DNA from 3 places in the uncultured Succiniclasticum sp. genome. Region 1 is predicted to be linked to each of the others. Evidence: riboswitches for the same ligand, from Rfam matches in the RefSeq annotation. Region 1 holds a riboswitch; each other region holds the start of a gene.
The links. Region 1 has a riboswitch for S-adenosylmethionine ahead of QZV31_RS12245 (DNA-directed RNA polymerase subunit alpha C-terminal domain-containing protein). Riboswitches for the same ligand answer to the same signal wherever they lie in the genome.
Positions count from the first base shown of each region.

Region 2: linked by a shared signal. The riboswitch ahead of QZV31_RS03680 (N-formylglutamate amidohydrolase) and the one ahead of QZV31_RS12245 (DNA-directed RNA polymerase subunit alpha C-terminal domain-containing protein) in region 1 are both predicted to bind S-adenosylmethionine.
Region 3: linked by a shared signal. The riboswitch ahead of QZV31_RS12555 (hypothetical protein) and the one ahead of QZV31_RS12245 (DNA-directed RNA polymerase subunit alpha C-terminal domain-containing protein) in region 1 are both predicted to bind S-adenosylmethionine.

Region 1 covers NZ_CADBFF010000037.1:4,956-7,223, forward strand. Annotated here, with positions in the region: gene QZV31_RS12235 (ATP-binding protein) at 1-16, shown strand, start outside; gene QZV31_RS12240 (hypothetical protein) at 411-653, shown strand; SAM riboswitch class I at 909-1,001, shown strand; gene QZV31_RS12245 (DNA-directed RNA polymerase subunit alpha C-terminal domain-containing protein) at 1,231-1,836, shown strand; gene QZV31_RS12250 (hypothetical protein) at 2,040-2,268, shown strand, end outside.
Region 2 covers NZ_CADBFF010000005.1:5,547-7,814, forward strand. Annotated here, with positions in the region: gene QZV31_RS03675 (von Willebrand factor type A domain-containing protein) at 1-829, shown strand, start outside; SAM riboswitch class I at 1,061-1,150, shown strand; gene QZV31_RS03680 (N-formylglutamate amidohydrolase) at 1,227-2,081, shown strand; gene QZV31_RS03685 (hypothetical protein) at 2,232-2,268, shown strand, end outside.
Region 3 covers NZ_CADBFF010000042.1:1,184-3,451, forward strand. Annotated here, with positions in the region: gene QZV31_RS12545 (hypothetical protein) at 1-146, opposite strand, end outside; gene QZV31_RS12550 (hypothetical protein) at 168-1,115, opposite strand; gene QZV31_RS12555 (hypothetical protein) at 1,169-1,441, opposite strand; SAM riboswitch class I at 1,632-1,716, opposite strand; gene QZV31_RS12560 (WG repeat-containing protein) at 2,084-2,268, opposite strand, start outside.

The DNA.
Region 1 (2,268 bases):
TATCAGCGCGGATTGAATTGCAGCATACAGGTTTAATTACATTTATATGTGTGTTGATACAAATCACAATTTGTGCGTATAGTTCATGCTGCAGGCAAAGACTTCGCAAACCCGCCCGCGATTGCTGTTCCATGGATTTATTCGCCTGTGGCTTCGGAACTCGGGACTCTGTCCCTCAAACAGCCTCGCCACGACGGCGAATTTCATTTCATGGAATGACGCAATCGCTGCCGATGGTTTGCTTATGTCTTTGTCTGCTTGTATAATCCTGAACCGAAAAATCCCAGTTTTGCTTTGCAAAGATGAGCATGATATAATTAAAAAAATCCCGGCAGCGTCAATTTTGGGAAACCTGTTTTGTATATATAATAAAAGGCATTTAAATATCATTTTCTTAGGAGGATTCTACTATGCCGATTAACAAAAATGAAATCACAAAAGAAATGCTGAAACAAGCTCTGGAGTGCAAAACTGCGGAAGATTTGATTGCATTCGCTAAAACCGAAGGCGTTGACCTTACGAAAGAGGAAGCCGAGGCGTACTTTGATGAGTTATCAGAATGTGAACTGAAAGACGGTGAACTCAAACATATTGCGGGAGGAAAGGCGCCGGGTGGCGGTGATAAAAGTATCCCTCCAGAATCCCGCTATTGAGGATTCTATGGAAAATTTCAGTTTTGCTTCAAAAATTTTAGTATGATATAATTTAAAAAAACAATTCGCAACTTGCTATTGCAATTTGCGAAAAGTTTATTAAATGAAAGATAAAACAAAAACAAAATTGATTTGACCAACATTTATTTGAATAACGGTTTGACCACATGTGGTATAATATAAGTGTAACGAGGGTTGAGGTAACCAACGTTGCACTTACTTACTTTAATATTGATTCCTGCAATGGAACCCAATTGACCATAGAGAGTGCGCGAGAGACAAGCTCGGTGACCGCACAGCAACCTGACCGGGCGCCCGGTTAAGGTGCTAAAGCTTGCATGATGGGAAGGGAAGATTCGGCCCATCAGACGATGGGCTGTTAATGTTGCGCTATAAGCCCGTCATTGCGACGGGTTTTTCTTTTGCCCTTTTTGTCAGCACCATGTGGGGGAAACCATATACAACCTTTATCTGACAGGTCATGTCGCTCGGTCAGCGGCCACAATTTTCCTGCACAGTGTGCAATAGAAAGGGCAAAGGCTTAAGGAAAGAAAGCAGAGAAAGGAGACACCGTGTTATGGATATGCAGTGTGAAAAAACGGCAACAACGATATTAGATGCAAATGCAGAAGCAGCAAGACAGTTTTTGGAGGAAGCGGTGGCGGACTTCCGGAACGATTCGCTGCAGGAGTCTCTGGAAAAGATGGTGGTACTGGAAACGCTGACCCGTGAAATGATCGGCGCAGTGAAGGAAGAAAGGGATAAGCGCAGTGAGAAAGTTATGGTTGCGCCAAAGGTGAAACGGCCTGTGCGGCACGTCATGTGGTATGAACTGAAAGACAAATACCTGCCGGATCATTGGAAACGGAACCGGGATTACCGGAATGAAATGGAAGATACCGTGTTATGCCAAAGTACTTCTCATGAAACGCGATTAGAAACATTGCCGATTAAGGAAGAACTCATCGAAACCCTGGGGTTGTCGGTACGTTCTGAAAACTGCCTGCACCGCGCGGGCATTGAAACCATAGGAAAACTGTCGGATACAACGGCAGCAGACCTGAAACGAATCCGAAACCTTGGGAAAAAATGCCTGGACGAAATTATAGAAAAGTTGGCGGAAAAAGAGTTAACGCTGCGAGAGGAAGAAACTGAAGGTGAAATAGTATCTTTTGTAGAATAATAAAAAGATATTATATTGGGAGATACAGCGAAGGAGAATCATGCTAAAATCTGAACGTCGCGAGTCACTAAAATTTAAAAAGCGTTACGGGCCCCGGCGTCATAAACTGTTGGGGATTAACAAGTGGACGCGAAAGAGAAAAGCTATTCAGGAAGAAAAGAAACAACAACAATGATTGATTGACGTTTTACAGGAGCTGCCAGGTGCGCAACTTTTTTCCGTTTATGACGACAAATCCGGAAGTTACCGGCATACGAGCGGATTTCATTTACGCAAACTATATTATTGCGTGCGTGCTTCCTCTTTTTGTCATTTTTTTATGCATACGCATGGTTAGCAACACAAAAAAGGCAGGCGCATTCACCATTTTGCTGACCGGACTGTTTGTGATGTTTCACTGGGAAGAAATGCGACCTGCTTTTATCAGTATTA
Region 2 (2,268 bases), on a different contig from region 1:
AATTAACACGGCGTATGATATCGGGGAGAAGTTTTACAAACCGGACTGGAACAATCAGGTGATCCTGATTACCGACGGCGACCTGAATTTCGGTATTACGGACAAGCACGGGCTGAAAGGTCTGATTGAGAAAAAGAAAAAGAGTAATTTGTTCCTGTCTGTGATCGGCACGGGTCTTTACAACTACAAGGACGATAACCTGGAAGTCCTCGCGAAACACGGCAACGGCACGTACTGCGTGGTGAACAATCTGGACGATGTGGATGAGTCTGTGAACCGGCGGTTTATTGCGCTGACGAATATCGTTGCCAAAGATGTGAAAGCACAGGTTGAGTTTAATCCCCGCTTCGTAAAATCGTACCGGATGCTGGGCTACGAGAACCGTCAGCTGAATCACGAAGATTTTAAGAATGACAAAGTCATCTCCGAACCCTACGGCAGCGGCGGACACGGCATTGCTCTTTACGAACTGGAGATGAATGAGGAAGAAAATCCCGCTGCTTCCTCTGATTTGAAATATCAGAAACCCGTGCTCACAAACTCTGATGAACTGGGATCCGTGTCCATCCGTTACAAAGAACCGCTGAGTGATAAAAGTTCCCAGGTTGAGACGGCAGTTTACAATACGAATCACAGCACACAGAATATCCAGCTGGCTTACTTCCTCTACTGCCTTTCTGAAAAACTCCGGGGCTCAGATAAACTGGACGAGTATGACGAGCAGTTCCTGGATGTGATGATCACAAGCGAATTCTACAAGAACTTCTCCGGCGCAAACAAAGAGAAACTGGAAATGCTTCTGGATGCGTTCAAACACAATGAGGAGTAATGTTAGTTGAAGTAAATAATGAAGGAATGACAGGGGCATCGACCATCCCTGGAAACAGGAATGAGGCTTGACGTGGCAATGTCATTAAGTTAAGCTGATCTTGCTAATGTTTGTCAAGAGTTTTGCATGCATATAGAATCTCCTTTTGACGACCTTACCAACATTTGATATAATAAACCGGCAGTGAAAACTGTCCAAATTTTAATACATAATCCGGAAACGGAACCCAATTGACCATAAAGAGTACGCGAGAGACAAGCTCGGTGACCGTACAGCAACCTGGCCGGAACGGCTAAGGTGCTAAAGCTTGTATGATGGGAAGTTGAAATTACAGCCCATCATAACGATGGGCTTATTCTTTTGCCTCTTTATGATCGCAAACAGGAGGCGAAAGAAAATGAAATCAATCAAACTTGTTTTGGCAGCGTTACAAAAATGCAAAAGCTGCCTGCCAGCGTTTGGAAAAACAATGGAACAGCCGCGGATCATCGTCCACATTCCTCACAGCAGCACGAACATTCCAAAAATCTTCCAACAGGAGTTTTTGCCGGAAAAAGAAAAACTGCACAGCGAATTGCTGTGCATGACCGACTGGTACACGGATGAACTGTTTGCCTGCCCGGGCTGCCTGGCTGTCGTTCATCAATTCAGTCGGCTGGTGTGCGACCCGGAACGGTTCCTGGATCCGGAAGATGAAATGATGTGGCAGAAAGGCATGGGCATGTATTACACGCGCATGTCAGACGGCGGCCTGCTAAAACGCAGTCCGCTTACTTCATCGGCAGGGGTGCAGGCTTACGGCAAAGCACTGAAAATCTATCAGCAGCATCACAGCAGGTTCAGGTCAGCGGTACAGAAACAATTAACCGCGTTTGGCGGAGCATTGATCATTGACGGACATTCCTTTTCGGCATCGGTATTGCCATATGAAGCAAAAGGGAATCAGTATCTTAAACGTCCGGAGATATGTCTTGGGACAGATCCTGTTTTTACTCCGGACGACCTGCTGGCTATGGCTAACGAATATTTTACGAAGGCAGGACTGGAAGTGGCGGTTAACACGCCCTTTGCCGGAACCGTGGTCCCTGAACCTTTTTACTCCTTGCAGGACAAACGGGTACAGAGCCTGATGATTGAAGTGAACCGCAGTCTGTACATGGATGAAAGAACCGGAAAGAAGAAAGAAACATTTGAAGAAGTTAAATACTGTCTGCAGCGATTTTTGAAAGTTTTGTTTTTACAAAAAAAATAAGTCCACAGTTGTAGTTTTACAGTAATATAGAAAATCCTCATGATTAATAAAAAGTTTCTAATTTAAACACAAATTTTGTGAGTAATCGTGGTGTTATTATAAAAGAGAACTGTTTCGGATTTTAAATTTGTGTTACGAGGGGGATTCATCATGCCAATCAACAAAAAAGAGCTCACAAAAGAAATGC
Region 3 (2,268 bases), on a different contig from region 1:
TCCTCTAGTTTCGACTCCGAGTGGATGCAGTACAGGGCCAGTTCAGACCCGCAATTCCGGTACGCCTTGTCGTACTTATTTTTCTGACGCGATGTCGTAGTAATCTCCTTCGTGCTTTCCAAAGTCAATTGCTTGTCCAGTTCCATTTTGTTTTGCTCCTTTTAGTCTCACATCTTCTTTATTAATTTATGCGCTTTCTTATACTGTTTTTTACAATACGCCTGCACCTTTGCGTCGATGCTTTCTTCTGTGTCGTTCTCTTCCAATAAAATGGGGCACTTTTTGCGGATTTCTTCAATATCGGGAATCATCCCTCCAAAGCAACCGGCATGACCGTCATAGTCGTACTCAACAAGATAACTTTCCGGATCGTAGCTGAACCAGAAATCCAGTCCGTTATCAATATTCCATATCCTGTCCTCTTCTTCACTCAACAGACTTCCGTCGTTGTAGCCGTACCACAGGCACGGATACATTTCGGTGCCGTCCTCATCGATCCAGCTCCCTCTTCTGTTTGGCGCTGGCCACCGGGTAACATCTTCAATCCGTTCCGAGCCTTTCTGCAACCCGACGTGCCAGCCGGTTTCTTCAACAAATTTATCCAGCGCGGTTTCAATATATTCGTCCGTGGAGTCAAACAGGCCACATTCCATCAAGGTTTCTTTAATTCTGTCTAAACTGATATATTCTTCGATATTGATTTCATGTGTCTCCAGTACTGTCCCGTCTTCCGCGATGCAGTCCAGGTAGACTTTGACGTCTTCGTTCAGGGGAAGATCGGCATCCCCGAATTCCGACGTCCGTACTTCACCGTACCAGAAATGTCCCTGCGCGGCTACGTCGTCTTCCGTGTAATGGACGCCTAAAAGTTCGTTATAATCCAGCTCGCTGTATAACGTGTCACTGATCTTGTCCTGTAAGTCGTATAACACGTCTTCAATTGAGAATTCATAATCATCTTCCTTGTCGCAATCAATCTCCGGATTTTCCATCTCCTCCCTGAATTCACAGCCTGGATAATCACAGTACAGGACAAATTTTGTGGGAATCTTTTTCTGTTCTTTGTCTTCGTGATTTCCATTCATGTTTTTGGATTTATCTGTGATCTTTTTCATAACGAATCCTCCTCGTACCATTAATCTTTTTTTCGGTTTTCTGCTTTTGTATTTTAGTCTTCATCAGGAAGGTTGTGTACGTTTCTGACCTTCGCCCTATATTCAAGCAGTTTCATATGCAGTTGCTCTTTTATCTCCGGATCCGTTTCGTTGTCCCATGCTTTTCTTAGTTTCTGATAATCGGAATCTTTCTGTAATATCGAGTTCAATCGCCAGTTCTTCGGTGGCCTGAATCCAAAATAAATTTGTGCGGTAGGTCTGGTTTCTTTCGGATATGTTTTCACTGTCAAATCTAATTTGCTTTCTTTTTTCTTCTGTTCTACCAATTGTGTTCCACCTTTCGTTTTACTCATCTTGTTATCAGATTATGTTTTGTATCCGGTTTTATATCATGAAATATTTTTTTCCTATCCGCTCCTTTCCTTCATCACCGGGCAAAAGAAATAGCCCATCATGGTGACGGGCTGTATGTAAAAACAAAAGCCCATCGGAATGATGGGCTGAATTCTCAACATCCCATCATACAAGCTTTAGCACCTTGCCCTGTAGGCAGGTTGCTGTGCGGTCACCGAGCTTGTCTCTCGCGCACTCTTTATGGTCAATTGGGTTCACTTATGAAATTATTTTGGGGAACATTTTTCATTCCTTACTACAGTTATATTATATCACAACTTTTAATTCTTGTGTTCGCTTTTACGGCGACAAATACTATTCTTTTTTACAAAGCTGATTGTGATATTCCTTTCTTCCTATTTCCATTTTATCTAACAGGTTACCTTCATAATCAAAGTATTCATATCCTCCGAATTCAATATTATTCTTCCTGACAAGAACTAGAAACTCTGCATACTCGCTTTCATCATTTTTAATATCATCATAATCGGAAAGCTGGGGATAATAAGCTTGTATATGTTCTTCAAACAGGAAAATAACACCAAACTTACATGGAATAAAAAACCGATCTTGCTCTAAAGAGTATACACCATAAAAAAATAAAATACATCAGTCCCTGCGACAAGTACCTTTCTATTCATGTCAATGTTGGTATAATCAATATCTGCAAACTTTGGTTTTAATAAGACGGTTCCATCAATCTTCATCAGACCGTATAAACCATTATCTTCTTCCTGATAGACTACCATGTTATAGTCAG